Regions from separate parts of the Thalassotalea fonticola genome, predicted to be linked through region 2. Evidence: predicted binding sites of a transcription regulator. Region 2 holds the regulator's gene; each other region holds the start of a gene.
What was found. Region 2 encodes MetJ, which represses methionine synthesis genes. Its sites were predicted from a motif close to TAGACGTCTAGACGTCTA; they were not measured.
Positions count from the first base shown of each region.

Region 1: serA (phosphoglycerate dehydrogenase) is a predicted target of MetJ. The motif match lies at 2,005-2,022, and genes of this name have one in related genera.
Region 3: metK (methionine adenosyltransferase) is a predicted target of MetJ. The motif match lies at 1,056-1,073, and genes of this name have one in related genera.
Region 4: RI844_RS18640 (homoserine O-succinyltransferase) is a predicted target of MetJ. The motif match lies at 2,892-2,909, and genes of this name have one in related genera.

Region 1 covers NZ_CP136600.1:2,089,995-2,094,364, reverse strand. Annotated here, with positions in the region: gene RI844_RS08575 (SAM-dependent methyltransferase) at 1-50, opposite strand, end outside; gene RI844_RS08570 (GNAT family N-acetyltransferase) at 75-635, opposite strand; gene serA (phosphoglycerate dehydrogenase) at 688-1,917, opposite strand; gene rpiA (ribose-5-phosphate isomerase RpiA) at 2,351-3,007, opposite strand; gene RI844_RS08555 (5-formyltetrahydrofolate cyclo-ligase) at 3,119-3,757, opposite strand; RNA gene ssrS (6S RNA) at 3,861-4,043, opposite strand; gene RI844_RS08545 (UPF0149 family protein) at 4,232-4,370, shown strand, end outside.
Region 2 covers NZ_CP136600.1:3,102,428-3,106,797, forward strand. Annotated here, with positions in the region: gene metL (bifunctional aspartate kinase/homoserine dehydrogenase II) at 1-1,108, opposite strand, end outside; gene metB (cystathionine gamma-synthase) at 1,108-2,274, opposite strand; gene metJ (met regulon transcriptional regulator MetJ) at 2,479-2,805, shown strand; gene RI844_RS12590 (TonB family protein) at 3,147-4,358, opposite strand; gene RI844_RS12595 (BlaI/MecI/CopY family transcriptional regulator) at 4,351-4,370, opposite strand, start outside.
Region 3 covers NZ_CP136600.1:2,102,841-2,107,210, reverse strand. Annotated here, with positions in the region: gene amaB (L-piperidine-6-carboxylate dehydrogenase) at 1-932, shown strand, start outside; gene metK (methionine adenosyltransferase) at 1,211-2,398, shown strand; gene rsmE (16S rRNA (uracil(1498)-N(3))-methyltransferase) at 2,658-3,389, shown strand; gene gshB (glutathione synthase) at 3,438-4,370, shown strand, end outside.
Region 4 covers NZ_CP136600.1:4,514,219-4,518,588, reverse strand. Annotated here, with positions in the region: gene metH (methionine synthase) at 1-1,865, opposite strand, end outside; gene RI844_RS18640 (homoserine O-succinyltransferase) at 1,917-2,828, opposite strand; gene recA (recombinase RecA) at 2,986-4,017, opposite strand.

The sequences.
Region 1 (4,370 bases), 1.0 Mb from region 2:
GTGCTGACACACACCAGCGAGCCTTTTTTCAAGTTAGAATTGTTATTCATAGTCGCTCTTATTATTGTTAGTCCTTAGTCCCTTAGCTCCCAATACGTTAAATCATTATTACTCTGATAAGCAAAGGCTAATTTCCCCATCACCTTCTGCATAGCAATATTATCAACTGCGCAAGTTAAGGTTAGCTGGGTTAATTGTAAGTTGTTTAAGCCGAAAAATGTTAACGCATTAAGCACTTCTACCGCCACGCCTTTGCCGCAAAATTGTGGCAATAATAACAAGCCTAATTCTGCGCTGTATTTTGAAACGAGGTCGGTTTCTGATGAAGGTTTTTTCGGCCAAACACAGGCAGCAATGCCTAAATTTTCATTTCTATTTTTATCTTTAATCACCCAGGTTAAGCGCTTGCCAACTCGGTTTTGTTTGAGGCTGCGTTCAAACCCTATGGTTGCTTGGTCACTACTTATGGCGCCACCAATATGCCTACACACTTGTGCATTGCAATACAATTGCAAATACAGTGCTTTATCTGCGATTGAAAGCAGTGATATTTTTATATTTTCTGTATTAATTGAAAAACCGACTGTGGCATTAATGCGACAGTCGGTTTTAGTTTGTGCTGGCATGCTATTCATTAAAGTCTCAATTAGTATTACCTAAATTAATTGAGACTAAGCAATAAATCAACTAGTGAATAAGGCGAGCTCGAATTGTGCCATCAATGGCTTTTAATTCTTTTAATGCAGCTTCACTGTGATGTGATTCAACATCAATAACAACATAACCAATTTTATCATCGGTTTGTAAGTACTGTGCGGTAATGTTGATGTCACGCTCAGCAAATGCTTTGTTGATTTGTGTTAATACACCGGGTTGGTTGTGATGTATATGGAATAAGCGCGAGCGATCAGTATGCGCTGGCAATGATACTTCCGGGAAGTTAACCGCTGATAACGTTGAGCCATTATCAGAGTACTTAACAATTTTACCAGAAACTTCACGGCCAATGTTTTCTTGCGCTTCTTTGGTGCTGCCACCAATGTGCGGCGTTAAAATAACATTGTCAAACGCACGCAGTGGTGAAACAAATTCTTCATCGTTTGAACCCGGTTCAACCGGAAATACATCAATTGCTGCGCCGCCAAGCTTCTTGGTTTCCATTGCTTCGGCTAACGCATCAATATCAACCACAGTACCACGCGCGGCATTAATAAATATTGCGCCTTGTTTCATTGCATCAAATTCTGCTACGCCCATCATGTTTTGCGTAGAAGCGGTTTCAGGAACATGCAAGGTAATTACATCGGCAATGTTTAATAGTTCGGTCATGCTATCTACTTGACTGGCATTGCCAAGTGGTAGTTTGGTTTCAATGTCGTAAAACTTAACGCGCATACCAACATGCTCGGCTAAAATGCCTAACTGTGTACCAATGTGGCCGTAACCAATAATACCTAGCGTTTTACCTCGAGCTTCAACAGAGCCTACTGCTGATTTTTGCCATACACCTCTGTGCGCAAGCGCACTCTTTTCAGGAATACCACGCAGTAATAATAACGTTTCACCTAAGACTAATTCGGCAACTGAACGAGTATTTGAAAATGGTGCATTAAAAACCGGAATGCCGCGAACTTGCGCCGCTTCAATATTTACTTGATTAGTACCAATACAAAAACAACCGATAGCTGCTAGTTTGTTTGCACAAGCGATTACGTCGTCTGTTAATTGAGTGCGCGAGCGAATACCAACAAAATGTACATCAGCAATTTTTTGCTTGAGCTCTTCATCATCCAATGCGCTTTTCACGTATTCAATGTTGCTATAACCGTTCGACTTTAATACTTCTAAAGCTGATTGATGTACACCTTCAAGAAGAAGAATTTTAATTTTGTCTTTGTGTAAAGATTTTTTGGTCATAGCTGATTAACTCTTTATGTACTGCCACTGAATATTATTCAGGATGCATATTAAATAACAAATTGGCTTGGTATTATCTAACTGTTTTAGACGGCTAGATATCTGAATGAGGTTCTAAAGTAACATATAGAGTTAAAACTCGAAAGAACTATTTTGGTGCATTGCTAACTATTTTATAACATAGCAAAGTAATGCTATTACAAGGGTTTATTTAAAACGGAAATTGTCAATTATGGAGACTTTAATGCTGTACTTAGGTATTGTTCCGAATATTATTCGGTTTGATAGGTTGATTCTGAATCCTTTTTATTAATGACAAGTGAACTAAAAACGACAGTATACGCTGCCGTTCTTTGATTCAGGATAATAAGTTAACTTAGAGTTGCCAACAATGGCTGCAATTTTGTGAAACTAAGCTTAGTATTTAGGAGTGTTAACTAATTACTTTACTACCAGTTGGCGTACCAAGTACCAATACATCTGCGCCGCGATTGGCAAATAAACCATTGGTTACCACGCCAACCAACGCATTAATTTTGGTTTCCATTTCTACCGGGTTTAGAATTTGCATGTTATATACATCTAGAATCACATTGCCATTGTCGGTAATTACACCTTCACGATAAACCGGATCGCCGCCAAGCTTTACTAATTCACGCGCTATATAGCTGCGTGCCATTGGAATAACTTCAACCGGTAAGGGGAAATTACCTAATACCGCAACTTGTTTGCTTTCATCACAAATACACACGAACTTTTTCGCAACGGCGGCAACTATTTTTTCACGAGTAAGGGCTGCGCCGCCACCTTTGATCATATGCATGTGCTCGGTTATTTCATCGGCGCCGTCTACATATACAGATAAATCGTCAACTGAGTTTAAATCAAACACTTCTATACCGTAGCTTTTTAATCGTTCTGTTGATGCCTCTGAGCTAGATACTGCGCCAACTATAGTGTGTTTAATTTCTGCTAATGCATCGATAAAATGATTTACCGTAGAGCCTGTACCTACACCAACTATGCTGTCTTGCTCAACAAATTCTAATGCTTTTATCGCAGCGGCTTTTTTCATTTCATCTTGGGTCATGTTCAGTCCTGTTCGGAGTTTTATATTCGATGTGCTATTAATTGCGCAGATTATAACCTTGTCTGTGTTGAGGTTAAATGTTTTATTTAGTAAATAGCCGCTATTTAATATCTATTTAGGAGTAAGTATTTCTGGTAGGGGGATATCCCAATGCTCAATTGGAACCTGGATAATTTTTTGACAGTTATGGGCAACGCCGATAGGGAAGGGCTTTATCTGTGTCGGTTGTATAAGTAGCTGCTGAGTTTGTTTGTGCCAATTAGCTAAGGTGCGATCATAAAATCCGCCGCCCATGCCAATACGATTTCCTTGGTCGTCAAATGCCACCAGCGGCGAGATTAAAACATCCAATTGATTAAGTGGCAGCACTTTACTTACATTTAATTTTGGTTCAGCAATGCCATATTTATTAGCAATTAATTTGGTATTTGGCTGATAATGCAAAAATAACAAATGCCCCTTACAAAACGGGTGGATCACTGGCAAGTACACTTGCTTGTTTTGTTGCCAACACCAGTCAATAAAATTGCTTAAATCCAATTCACCATCATTAGCAAGATATACTGCGACAGTGTTTGCGGCAATTAATTGCGGGTGTTGACTCAAGCTATCAGCAATGGCTGTACTTGCTTGCTGTTGTTGCTGTTTTGTAAGTTGTTGGCGAAGACCACGAATGTCGGCACGTATTTGTGCTCGCGTTTTTTTATGGGCAGCGCAAGGCTGAGTTAATTTTTGATTATTGATGGTCATACCGAAAAGGTAAAAATAACTAGGGTCAGAGTCAAGTTAAATCTAAAATAATTAGGGTCAGATCTAAATTAAATTTAATTTAGATCTGACCCTAATTATTTAACAGTTCCCCAAAATGCCGTTACCAACTTTAGTCCTCGAACAACCGTGTGTTCAAGGCGGAGATCGCACAATTACCGTAGGCTTCCCAAACAAGTTGGGCCTGCTCAATAGCAATCGATAAACCCCCTTAGGTAAAACTTATCGGCTCAGGGACATAGTTAATAACCGAACACCCCAGGGAACATGCTTTTATTATAACGTAGATATACTAAGGAAATGTAGAAAAATTTTGAATATCTTATCCCTAATCAAATATTTGTTAAATAACAACCAAATAACGCTTATAAAATATTCTACCCAGGGGATATAACTGGTCCAATTGTGCTTTGAGTGTTAGGATTATAAGATAATTTTTACAGTGAATATAAATAAATGACAGAACAAACATCTTTAAGTTTTGCTAATGTGCAAGCGGCCCTTGGTGGTGAAAATTTTCAAGGCAGTGCCTCTGAAATTCATGGCTTATTAACCGGTATTATTAGTTCCGGTTTTGAGTTTGAAGATGACAGCT
Region 2 (4,370 bases):
AATGTAATGCTAAATCGGCAAACTGTTGCGAAATGACAAAACAGGTTTTATTTTGGCACTGGTAAATTGGCTGAAAACGGGTATTTATTTGTTCTAGGATTCTCGCGTCAAATTCATCAGAATCAATTTTGATCAGTTCATTATTATGCGTTACCGAAATCTCACTTTTGGCTATGTCACCAAACGCACCAATTTCAGTACCGCTATCTTGTGGCTCAAAACTACTTGCTACATTCAAATGAATATTATGGGTAGTTAATGGCTTCAGCGTATTGGCATGTAATATAGGATTACCCAAGCGGCCTAACTCTTTGGCTACTGAATTTTCTAGACGAAATAATTTACGCGCCGTGTTCACAATTCGCGGGTCGGCACTATAAACACCGTTTACATCTGTCCATAAGGTAACATTTTTAGCATTTAATAAATGCGCCGCTATGGTGGCAGAATAATCACTACCATTACGGCCAAGCGTATGAGAATTTCCAAGCTCATCGCTGGCGATAAAACCGGTAAAAATATTTAAATGATTTGCTAACTTTTCAGCGTTTATATTTTGCTTACTTAATTGCTCATTTAGCTGAAAGTTGTTGGTTGAATCGAGTATAAATACGTTTCTCGCATCAATAGCATTAGCTTGGCAAACATTATGGCTTAGCACTGTGGCTAATAATCTTGCCGACCAAAGTTCGCCAAAAGCAAGTACGTCATTACGGTTACTTGTAAAGGCATTGCTAAATTCAACATCAATAAAAGTAATATCTTTATCTAACTGTTGGAGTAACTGCGCAGCTTGAGAACTATCAAGCAACTCATTGATTAACGCAGCTTGGTCATTTTTTAGCTGTTCAAGTTGGACAGTAAATTGATCTTTATCATCAACACACTCAAGCAATGAAAACAATTGATCCGTGGTTTTACCATTGGCAGAAACGACAATAAAGTCATTCAATTTAGCATTGTTTTTAATGATCTCAACGACTCGATTAATGCATTGGGCATTCGCTAAACTGCTGCCACCAAACTTATGCACATTCGTTGTGACTTCAACTTGTTTTAAAGGGTTTAATGAAGCGCTATATTCAATATTTTGTACTTGCTGTTGCATTATTTACTCACCGCTTGTGATGCATTTAATGCATTATTTAAATCTTCAATAATATCGCTGATATCTTCAAGACCAACCGATACCCTAATAAGCGTTTGGTTAATACCGGCAGCCTTTTGCGCATCAAGATCCATCCCTGCATGGGTCATAGTTGATGGATGAGAAATCAAGCTTTCAACACCACCTAGTGATTGTGCCAAAGTAAATAGCTTAACATTGGCAAATAATGCTTTAACTTGTGCTTCGCCGCCATTAAGTTCAAATGAAAACATGCTACCAAAGCCAGTTTGCTGTGCTTTGGCAATGTCATGCCCAGGATGATCAACTAGACCAGGATAATGAATAGTGCTAATAGCTGGGTGGCTTTGTAAAAATTGTACTAACTGCTTGGTATTTTCATCATGTTGCTTTAAACGAATAGGCAATGTTTTAATACCGCGTAAGGTTAAATAACTATCAAATGGCGAACCGGTAATGCCAATACAATTTGCCCACCAAGTTAAGGTTTCGCCCAGCTCTGCATCTTTAGTAACCACCGCGCCACCAACTACATCTGAGTGGCCATTAATAAACTTAGTGGTTGAATGAATAACAATATCAGCACCTAAATCTAACGGACGCTGTAATAATGGTGATAAAAAGGTATTGTCTACAGCAACCAAGGCGCCAACGTCTTTCGCTTGCTGACAAATTTTAGCAATATCAACCAGGCGTAATAATGGGTTACTAGGGGTTTCTAATAAGACTAATTTAGGCTTTTTCGCTAATGCATCACTAAGTTGCTGTTCATTAGTTTGATCAACTACCTGTAATTTAAATACTCCGCGAGCAGCTAAATGGGTAAATAAACGATAGCTGCCACCATAACAGTCATGTGGAATAAGTAAGGTGTCTTCGTTAGTTAGCAATTGGCAAACTAAGTGAATCGCAGACATGCCCGTACCAGTGATCACGCCAGTGCTACCACCTTCCAGGTCAGCAATAACCTCTGCTAAAGTTGTTCGCGTTGGGTTACCGCTTCTTGAATAATCATACTGACGCTTTTCATTAAAGCCTTTCAAACTGTAAGTGCTCGATAAATGCATAGCAGGTACAACAGCACCATGATGTTCATCACTATTTATGCCAGCTTGTACAGCTATGGTGTTCAATTTATCGTGTTTCATATTAAGCTCTTTGTCAGTTTTTTTGATTCAAATTTAAAATTAGATGTTTAGACGTCTATAAATCTAAACGTATTCGTCTTCGAGGTCAAGAAGTTTTAGCCATCTAAACATCTTTGCTTTTAGATGTTGACTAGAATTATATAACTAGTACAATTTAGTTATAACAAGAAAGAACTAGAAAACTTATTGAATTGGGGAAGATCGATGGCTGAATGGAATGGGGAATACATCAATCCTTATGCACAACACGGTAAAAAAAGTGAGCAAGTAAAAAAGATCACAGTATCTATACCGTTAAGAGTATTAAAAGTTCTTACCGACGAAAGAACTCGCCGACAAGTACAAAATTTACGTCATGCGACCAATAGTGAATTACTTTGTGAAGCATTTTTACATGCATTTACCGGTCAGCCGTTACCAGACGATACAGATTTAGCCAAGGGTAACGAACAAGTGTTACCGGAAAGTGTTCGTAAAATATTAGAAGAGCAAGGTGTTACTGATTTTTCTGAGTATGAAGAGCAAGAATAAGTAATTCCTTTCACATAAAAACAGCACCTAGTATGGTGCTGTTTTTGTTTAAAAGCTTAGTAAAATAATGATCAATATTATACCAATCTGCATAAAGAATGACTCACTCAGCGATTGTTAAAAGAGTTTTAGGCAAGGCTTTCATTTTGTACTGTGGTTATTCCACTGAAAAAATGTTTAACGCAGCATAAAACTCTTTTAACATCGCCCTTTGGGTGCTTATCAAACCCACGATAACGGCCCTAAATTTAAAGAAGATAGAATAATATCTACTTCAAATTTTGGTTGCTCTCGAGCGTTTGAAAAGCACTGAGTTGACCATATCTTTATGCAGAATGGTATTATTGAGTCACTTTAATCCGTTCAACTAAACTTGCAGACTTTTCATCTTCTTTAGTAACGAAATCTAACTGTACCAGCTGATTTTTTAAGCCATGACTCGACGCTTGGTATTGCCATTGTCTTAAAGCTATTTTAGCTGACTTATCGAATATTTTTTCAGGTTGGGCACTAATCACAATTACGTGTTCGACCTTACCGGCAGCAGATACATCAAATTGTAATACTACTGAACCATTCAAATTTTCTGCAACTGCTTGCTCTGGGTATATTGGTTCAACTCGCATCAGCGGTGAAATAACGTCCTCTGAACTTTTTGCTTTTGACTTATGATCGGCATCAGCAATAGCCATACTACTCAATAAACTGGCAATTACCGCTAACATAGTCACTTTGATGAAAGGCTTGTTCTGTTGTTTTTGTTTAATAAAATTTAATCTTTTTAACATAGTTTGCTTCTCTGTGTAGTGGGTGTAGGCATAAAGCTGATTACTGGTATTTTCTATACTCAGCAACATCGCTTTACTGTATTGAATTTTCTCTTCAGTATTTTTGTTGCTTAAAACGTTTTCATCACAAGAAATTTCTTGCAACCTTCTATAACTTTTATAACCAAGCCACATGAGTGGGTTAAACCAAAACAAACTCAGTAGCATTAATGCAATAAAATTACAGCGCGTATCTTGGCGGTTAAAATGTACTACCTCATGCTCGACAACCATAGCTAATTGCTTGACACTGTACATTTTTTGATAATTTTCAGGCAATATGAGTTTAGGAAAGAACAGCCCCACCAACAATGGGCTGGCGACCTTGCGACTAACATAAGGTTGTAATGAATTCGGTAATTTAAGGTCTTGTGAGCTATTGTTGATACGACTTGAAAGTTCTGAAGTTCGTAATTGTAGGTGCGATAAAATGCTAATCACAATAACTATAATGGCACCAGACGCCCAAATGGCGAGCCAATTAATATTAATACCTATATCAACATTATTACTATTAATTGCGACTAAATAACGGCTAATTTGCGGTGCTAGTTCAGCCTTAAGTATGTCTGGCATATTTGCCAAAAGTAATGCGACAGGAATAGCCGCAAATAGACTATAACAAAACTTAGCGCCAAGTGCGGGCAGTAGCTTTGCTTCAGCAAAAATTAACAATATTAGCAATAAAGATAAAACCAGTTGTTGCTCAATAAGCCAATCAATCATTATCTTTCTCCC
Region 3 (4,370 bases), 1.0 Mb from region 2:
ACGTTCTCGTCGAAAACGATGTGCCAGAAGGTGTATTTTCACTGGTTATTGGTGAAGGGAACGTAATAGGTGAGGGCATGCTACATGATAAAAGATTACCATTAATGTCAGTAACCGGCTCTACTCGTGTTGGTCGCCATGCGGGCACTGTTGTCGCCTCTCGTTTTGGTAAATCAATTTTAGAGCTTGGCGGTAATAATGCCATTATTGTCAGCCAAGATGCTGATTTGAATATTGCTATTCCTGGCATTGTTTTCGGTGCGGTAGGCACTGCCGGTCAGCGTTGTACCACGACTCGTCGAGTGATTATTCATGAATCGCTATATGAGCAAGTAAAAGATATTTTAGTAAAAGCCTATCAAGGTTTGCGTATTGGTTCGCCATTAAATGAAAATAATCATGTCGGGCCACTCATTGATACTCAAGCAGTTAGCATGTTTAGCCAGGCTATTGAAAAGGTACAAGCCGAAGGCGGTAATTTACTTTGTGGTGGTGAGGTATTAACTGGGCCAGGTTATGAGTCAGGTTGTTATGTTAAGCCTGCTGTTGTTGAAGCAGAAAACAGTTTTCATATGGTACAAGAAGAAACGTTTGCACCAATTGTGTATTTGATCAAATACTCAGGCAATTTAGATAACGCCATCGCCATTCAAAATGATGTGGTACAGGGCTTATCTTCAGCAATATTTACCAATAATTTACGTGAAGCTGAAAACTTCCTGTCTCACTGGGGCTCAGATTGTGGTATTGCCAATGTTAATATAGGTACTTCCGGTGCTGAAATTGGCGGCGCATTTGGCGGTGAAAAAGAAACTGGTGGTGGCCGTGAGTCTGGCTCAGATGCATGGAAAGCTTACATGCGTCGTCAAACTAATACCATCAACTACTCGAGTGAACTGCCATTAGCGCAAGGTATAAAGTTTGATATCTAATTAGCGCTCTTTTATAAATGCGAACCACTCATTCTTAGTTAGTGGTTCGCTCTTTGCTCTTCGTTTCTAGTTTCTAGTTTCTAGTTTCTAAATTCTAGTCTTTTCTTTTACTTTATCTTCGTTTAGCCGTCTAGACGTAAAAAGGTAGATTTATTTATAAAAGCAATGTAGAATTCGCCTCATTGTAAAAAATAGATTTTATTTGATCCATTTCGCTTTTCGCTAATTGAATTTTTAGCATAATCTATTTACGTGAAATTTAAAGATTAAGAGACATTATGACTAAACATTACTTCACTTCAGAGTCAGTATCTGAAGGTCACCCAGATAAAATTGCCGATCAAATTTCTGATGCAGTTCTTGATGCTATTATTGCTAAAGATAAGCATGCTCGTGTGGCGTGTGAAACTATGGTTAAAACCGGTGTTGCTATTATCTCTGGTGAAGTAACTACAGAAGCCTGGGTTGATCTGGAAACCATTACTCGTAAAGTTATTTCTGACATTGGTTATACCTCGTCAGAAGTGGGTTTTGATGGTGAAACTTGTGGCATTATGAACTTAATTGGTCAGCAATCACCTGAAATTGCCCAAGGCGTCGATCGCAGTAAACCTGAAGAGCAAGGTGCTGGCGATCAAGGTTTAATGTTTGGTTACGCAACGAATGAAACACCATCGTTGATGCCTGCACCATTATATTACTCGCACCGCTTAGTTGAGCGTCAAGCAGAAATGCGTAAATCAGGCGTATTGCCTTGGTTACGTCCAGATGCTAAATCGCAAGTTACTTTTATTTATGAAGATAACAAGCCGGTAGCAATTGATGCAGTAGTATTATCTACCCAACATAACCCTGATATTACTCAAGATGATTTACATGCTGCGGTAATGGAAAACATTATCAAGCATACTTTGCCTGAAGAATTACTGACTAAAGATACTAAGTATTTCATCAACCCAACCGGTCGCTTTGTAATTGGTGGCCCGGTAGGTGATTGTGGTTTAACTGGCCGTAAAATTATTGTTGATACTTATGGCGGCATGGCTCGCCATGGTGGCGGTGCTTTCTCTGGTAAAGATCCATCAAAAGTTGATCGCAGTGCGGCATACGCGGGTCGTTATGTTGCTAAGAATATAGTGGCTGCTGGTTTAGCTGACCGTTGTGAAATTCAGGTATCTTATGCTATTGGTGTGGCTGAGCCTACGTCAATTTCTATTGAAACGTTCGGTACCGGTAAAATTGATGAAGATTCGCTAATTAAGTTGGTTCGTGAAAACTTTGATTTACGTCCTTACGGCATTACTAAAATGCTCGATTTATTACATCCTATGTATCAACAAACTGCTGCATATGGCCACTTCGGTCGTGACCCATTTGAAATGACTGTCGGTGATGATACCTTTACTGCATTTAGCTGGGAAAAAACCGACAAAGCCGCTCACTTAAGAGCAGCTGCCGGTTTATAAATAAACTGCACTGACTGTTTTAATATTAATGCCAGGCTTGTCCTGGCATTTTTGTTTATAGTACTTTGAAACGAGAAACGAAGAGCGAGCAGGCCTTCTGGTTGGCGTGAATTTTAATTCATGGATGATTTTATAATTGCCACTGATGGTATATATTTTGTATTCTCGCATAATAGATTTAATTTTCCCCTCCTATTGTTTATTCAACCCTTAGCCCTTATCTTTAAGGTAATAATTTATACGAGTAATATTCGCTGATATGAGTAACCCTAGAATTTATCAACCTACCGACTTTAACACTGACAGTACAGTTGCCTTATCAGATGATGCCTTTGGTCATGTTGTGCGCGTACTTAGGTTAAAAGTTGGCGATGAAGTGACGTTTTTTAATGGCGATGGTCATGACTACCAAGCTGTGCTTAATGAGGTAAGTAAAAAGCAAGCGACAGCAAACATTAGCAAGCGCACTGCTCGTAATAATGAGTCACCATTGAATATTCACTTAGGTCAGGGGATATCCCGCGGTGACCGGATGGATTTCACGTTACAAAAATCAGTTGAGCTTGGCGTTAACACCATCACACCATTATTTACTGAACGCTGCGGCGTAAAATTAAATGCTGAACGCTTAGAAAAAAAACGTCAGCAATGGCAAAAAATAGTCATTAGTGCTTGCGAACAAAGTGGCAGAGCGATGGTGCCAGAAGTACGTGCGCCAGCATCATTAAGCGAATGGTTAGCGCAAGAAACATCGGCGTTAAAAATAAATTTACACCCAAGAGCGCCGCATTCAATTATGGGGTTGCCAATGAGCGCAGAGCGAGTACGACTATTAATTGGTCCAGAAGGCGGATTAACCAATGAAGAAATCGAACAAGCCAGTAATGCCAACTATACTGAAGTACTACTAGGACCTAGAGTACTGAGAACTGAAACGGCGGCACTTACGGCAATCACTGCATTACAATGTAAATTTGGTGATTTAAGCTAGCTCAAGCAATTTATATTAAATAATTAACAAGGTTAGGAAAACAAAAAAATGACAATCAAACTTGGCATAGTAATGGATCCAATTTCTACGGTTAAAGTAGCAAAAGATTCGAGTATGGCTATGATGCTTGAAGCGCAAAAACGTGGTTATGAAATTTACTACATGGAAATGCAAGACTTGTATTTAGACCAAGGCGTTTGTCGTGCCAATGCCGCCAGAGTAACTGTGTTTGATGATGCTCAAAAGTGGTATGAACTTGAGGCTGCACAAGATATTGAGGTAGCTAGCCTTGATGCCGTATTAATGCGCAAAGATCCGCCATTTGATACCGAATACATCTACGTCACTTATATGCTTGAGCGCGCCGAAGAACAAGGCACATTAATGGTAAACAAACCGCAAAGCTTGCGCGACTGTAATGAAAAACTGTTTACTGCCTGGTTTGCCGATTTAACGCCAAGAACACTGGTCACTCGTTCTTCAGCAAAAATTCGTGAATTTCATCAACAACACAGCGATGTGATCATCAAGCCGCTCGATGGCATGGGCGGTTCATCAATTTTTAGAATGAGCCCGAATGAAGCCAACGTTGGCGTAATTATCGAAACGTTAACCAACCATGGCAGTATGTATGCAATGGTACAAGAATACATGCCTGAAATTTTAGATGGCGATAAACGCATCTTAATTGTTAATGGCGAGCCTATGCCATATTGTTTAGCACGTATTCCTGCCCAAGGTGAAACCCGTGGTAATTTAGCCGCAGGTGGCCGTGGTGAAGCCAGACCATTATCAGCAAGTGATTTATTAATAGCACAAACCATAGCGCCAGAGCTTAAAAAACGTGGCTTATATTTTGTTGGGTTAGATGTTATTGGTGATAAAGTTACCGAAATTAATGTGACAAGCCCAACCTGCATTCGAGAAATTGAAGCGGCTTATCCAATCAATATTAGTGGTAAACTAATGGATGCCATTGAA
Region 4 (4,370 bases), 1.4 Mb from region 2:
ACATCCTCAACAGCTTTTAATAAATTTTCAGGAACATCTTGATAAATTGCTAATTGCCCGGCATTAACAATCCCCATATCCATGCCATTTTTAATCGCATGATAAAGGAATACTGCATGGATTGCTTCACGTACCGGGTTATTACCACGAAATGAAAACGACACATTTGATACGCCACCAGAAATCATCGCATGCGGTAGAGTTTCCTTAATAACTTTAGTGGCTTCAATAAAGTCTACGGCATAATTGTTATGTTCATCAATACCAGTTGCTACCGCAAAAATATTTGGATCAAAGATGATATCTTCCGGCGGGAAGCCAACCTCATCAACCAATATACGATAAGCTCGTTGACAAATTTCTACTTTTCTATCTTTGGTATCAGCTTGGCCAACTTCGTCAAAAGCCATGATAATTACTGCGGCGCCATAACGACGAACGAGTTCAGCATGATGCTTAAACGCTTCCTCACCTTCTTTTAAGCTAATAGAGTTAACAATGCCCTTGCCCTGAATACATTTTAAGCCTGCCTCCATGATCTCCCATTTAGAGGAATCAAGCATGATAGGTACTTTCGAGATATCAGGCTCGCCAGCAATTAAGTTTAGAAACTTAACCATTGCCCCATAGGAGTCAAGCATGCCCTCATCCATATTGATATCAATTATTTGCGCCCCATTTTCAACTTGCTGGAGCGCTACGGCGATTGCTTCATCGTATTTTTCTTCGGTTATTAAGCGTTTAAATATGGCTGAACCTGTCACATTGGTACGCTCACCAACGTTAACAAATAAACTGTTTTCATCAAGATTTAGCGCTTCTAACCCTGATAACCGACACGCTATTTTTTTAGCTTCGATTTTACGAGGGTTAATACTTGCAACTGAATCGGCAATACCTTTTATATGTGCAGGTGTGGTACCACAACAACCGCCGACTATATTTAAGAAGCCAGCTTGAGCCCATTCAATAATATGCTCATTCATATCTTCAACAGTAAAGTCATATTCACCAAAGGCATTTGGCAAACCCGCATTTGGGTGGGCTGAAACGGCGAAGTCGGAGATATTGCTTAACTCTTCTACATACTGCCTAAGCTCAACCGGACCAAGCGCACAGTTTAAGCCGAATGAAATAGGGTCAGCATGACGCAATGAGTTATAAAATGCTTCAGTAGTTTGCCCTGATAGGGTTCTACCCGAAGCATCTGTGATTGTGCCAGAGATCATTAGGGGTAAGCGATAGCCTAGATCGGCGAACACTTGTTCCACAGCAAAAACAGCAGCTTTTGCGTTTAACGTATCGAAGATAGTTTCGAGCATTATAATATCTACTCCGCCTTCTATTAAGGCAAGAATAGATTCAATATATGCGTCTTTTAGCTCATCAAAACTTACATTTCGAAATGCCGGATTATTTACATCAGGTGAAATAGAACATGTACGGTTAGTTGGCCCTAACACACCTGCAACAAACCTTGGTTTATCCGGGGTTGTTAAACTTATTTCATCTGCAACTTGGCGAGCAATTTGTGCTGAAACTAAGTTTATCTCACGACTGATATCTTCCATATCGTAATCAGCCATGGCAATGGTAGTAGAGTTAAATGTATTAGTTTCAATAATATCAGCACCCGCTACTAAGTACTGACGGTGGATATCTTTTATAACTTCACTTTGGGTGATTGAAAGTAAATCATTGTTACCTTTCACATCACAATGCCAATCTGCGAACCTGGTACCTCGATAATCTTGCTCTTCAAATTTATGATCTTGGATCATAGTACCCATAGCACCATCAAGTACTAAAATTCGGTCTTGCAGTTGTTGCTCTAATAAAATAGTGGTTGGAGATTTCACCGTAATAGTTCCTGGTTCTGAATTAAATAATTGCTGCTTGTACTAATTTTAACAGAGCTAATTTTCAAGGTTGTAAGGAGTAATTTGATAAACATAATAATTTAGCCAATTGCTAAACAATAAGCAGCCATGGCTACGCCACTTGTTTTTTGGGATGCTATTTACATCATCAAATTTAAAATAATTTTCGGGTATGAAGGTATCAACTCCGACGTTTATATCGCGTTGATATTCATCACTTAAGGTACAAGCATCATATTCAGGATGTCCGGTTACAAAGACATGTTTCTTATCCTTTGTAGCAACCAAGTAAACTCCTGCTTGCTTAGATTCAGCTAAAATATTTAGTTCATCGACGCTTTGATAAATTGTTTTATCAATTTCACCATAGCGTGAATGCGGTACTGAAAATTCTTCTTCATAGCCACGTGTTAATGGTTCCATTGAATCTAATGTTTTATGAAGATACACACCTGAAAGCTTTTTATCCCGTAATTTTCGGTTTAAGCCATAACGGTAGTATAGCGCAGCATGCGCAGCCCAGCATGAATACATCGTTGATGTTACATTTGTTTGTGACCATTCAAACACTTCTACAATTTTGTCCCAGTAAGAAACATCTTCATAATTAAGCTGGCCTAAAGGAGCACCAGTAACAATCAAGCCGTCATAGTGTTTATGCTTAATATCATCGAATAAACAATAAAACTCATCTAAGTGTGCCTTAGGCGTATTTTTAGACTCATTTAAATTTAAACGTACAAATTCAATATTGATTTGCAATGGTGTATTGGAAAGCATGCGTAATATTTGAATTTCTGCTTCAATTTTATTAGGCATTAAATTCAATATTGCTACTTGCATTGGTCGAATATCTTGATTAACAGCCCTATTTTCAGACATGACAAAGATGTTCTCATTTGCGAGTACAGCCAAGGCAGGAAGTTGATCAGGGATTTTAATCGGCATTAATACAGACCTATGAAAGAGTAAAAACTTAATACTACCCAACCATATAGAAATGTCAACATCTAAACGTATAGACGTCTAAATAAACTTATTATTTACCTTTAGACATAAAAAAACCGCTCAGTGAGCGGTTTATTAAATAATAGTGTATTGAATATTATTCTACTTCAGCAACAACTTCTTCATCTTCTGAATCTTTAACAGTAGTGAGTAACAAGCCACGTAACTTAGCTTCTAACTCTTTCGCCATTGCTGTGTTTTCTGCAAGGTACTTAGTTGCATTTGCTTTACCTTGACCAATTCTTTCGCCCATGCAGCTGTACCATGCACCAGCTTTATCAACCATTTTATGCTTAACACCCAAGTCGATAAGCTCACCTAAACTATTGATACCTAAACCGTATAAAATTTGGAATTCAGCTTGTTTAAATGGCGGTGCAATTTTGTTTTTAACCACTTTAACACGGGTTTCGTTACCGGTAATCTCATCACCTTCTTTCACAGCACCAATACGACGGATATCTAGACGAACAGAAGCATAGAACTTCAACGCATTACCACCGGTTGTTGTTTCAGGGTTACCAAACATTACACCAATTTTCATACGAATTTGGTTAATAAAGATAAGCATGGTGTTTGATTGCTTTAGGTTACCAGTCAATTTACGCATTGCTTGTGACAACATGCGAGCTTGCAAGCCCATGTGACTATCACCCATATCACCTTCAATTTCAGCTTTTGGCGTAAGTGCTGCAACCGAATCGACTACGATAACATCTACCGCACCTGAGCGACTTAACATATCAACAATTTCTAATGCTTGTTCACCAGTGTCTGGCTGCGACACTAACAATTCATTAATATCCACACCAAGTTTTTCTGCATAGATTGGATCAAGAGCATGTTCAGCATCAACGAACGCACATACTTTACCATTGCGCTGTGCTTCAGCAATTACTTCTAAAGTAAGTGTCGTTTTACCACTAGATTCTGGACCATAGATTTCAACAACACGACCCATTGGTAAACCGCCAGCACCAAGGGCAACATCTAAAGCAAGCGAGCCGGTAGAAATTGTTTCTACGTTCATGCTTTGGTTATCACCTAGCTTCATGATTGAACCTTTACCGAATTGACGTTCAATTTGACCTAGGGCTGCTGATAATGCCTTTTCTTTATTTGCGTCCATTAAAATCTCCAATATTTTTCTATTTATCCAGTAGTTATGCACTCAGTATACTGTATAATAATACAGTATCAACTACTAAATTTTATTTTTTCTTAAAATCAACAACAAAAACACTTAACAACCTGATAAATAAGAAATTAATAATCTATTTATTTTTAATAAAAAATATAAACACACACAAGCGTGGTTTTATATACAGTAATAAAAATTAAAATTTAGATTTTTTATACAGTAGTTTAGTGATAATTATATTGTTAATTAATGATATCTTGCTTTGCGCTTCGAGTAATAATATTTTACCATCCATATACGCTATGAATCACGGCCTATTTTATCTATTTTCCAATTAATTT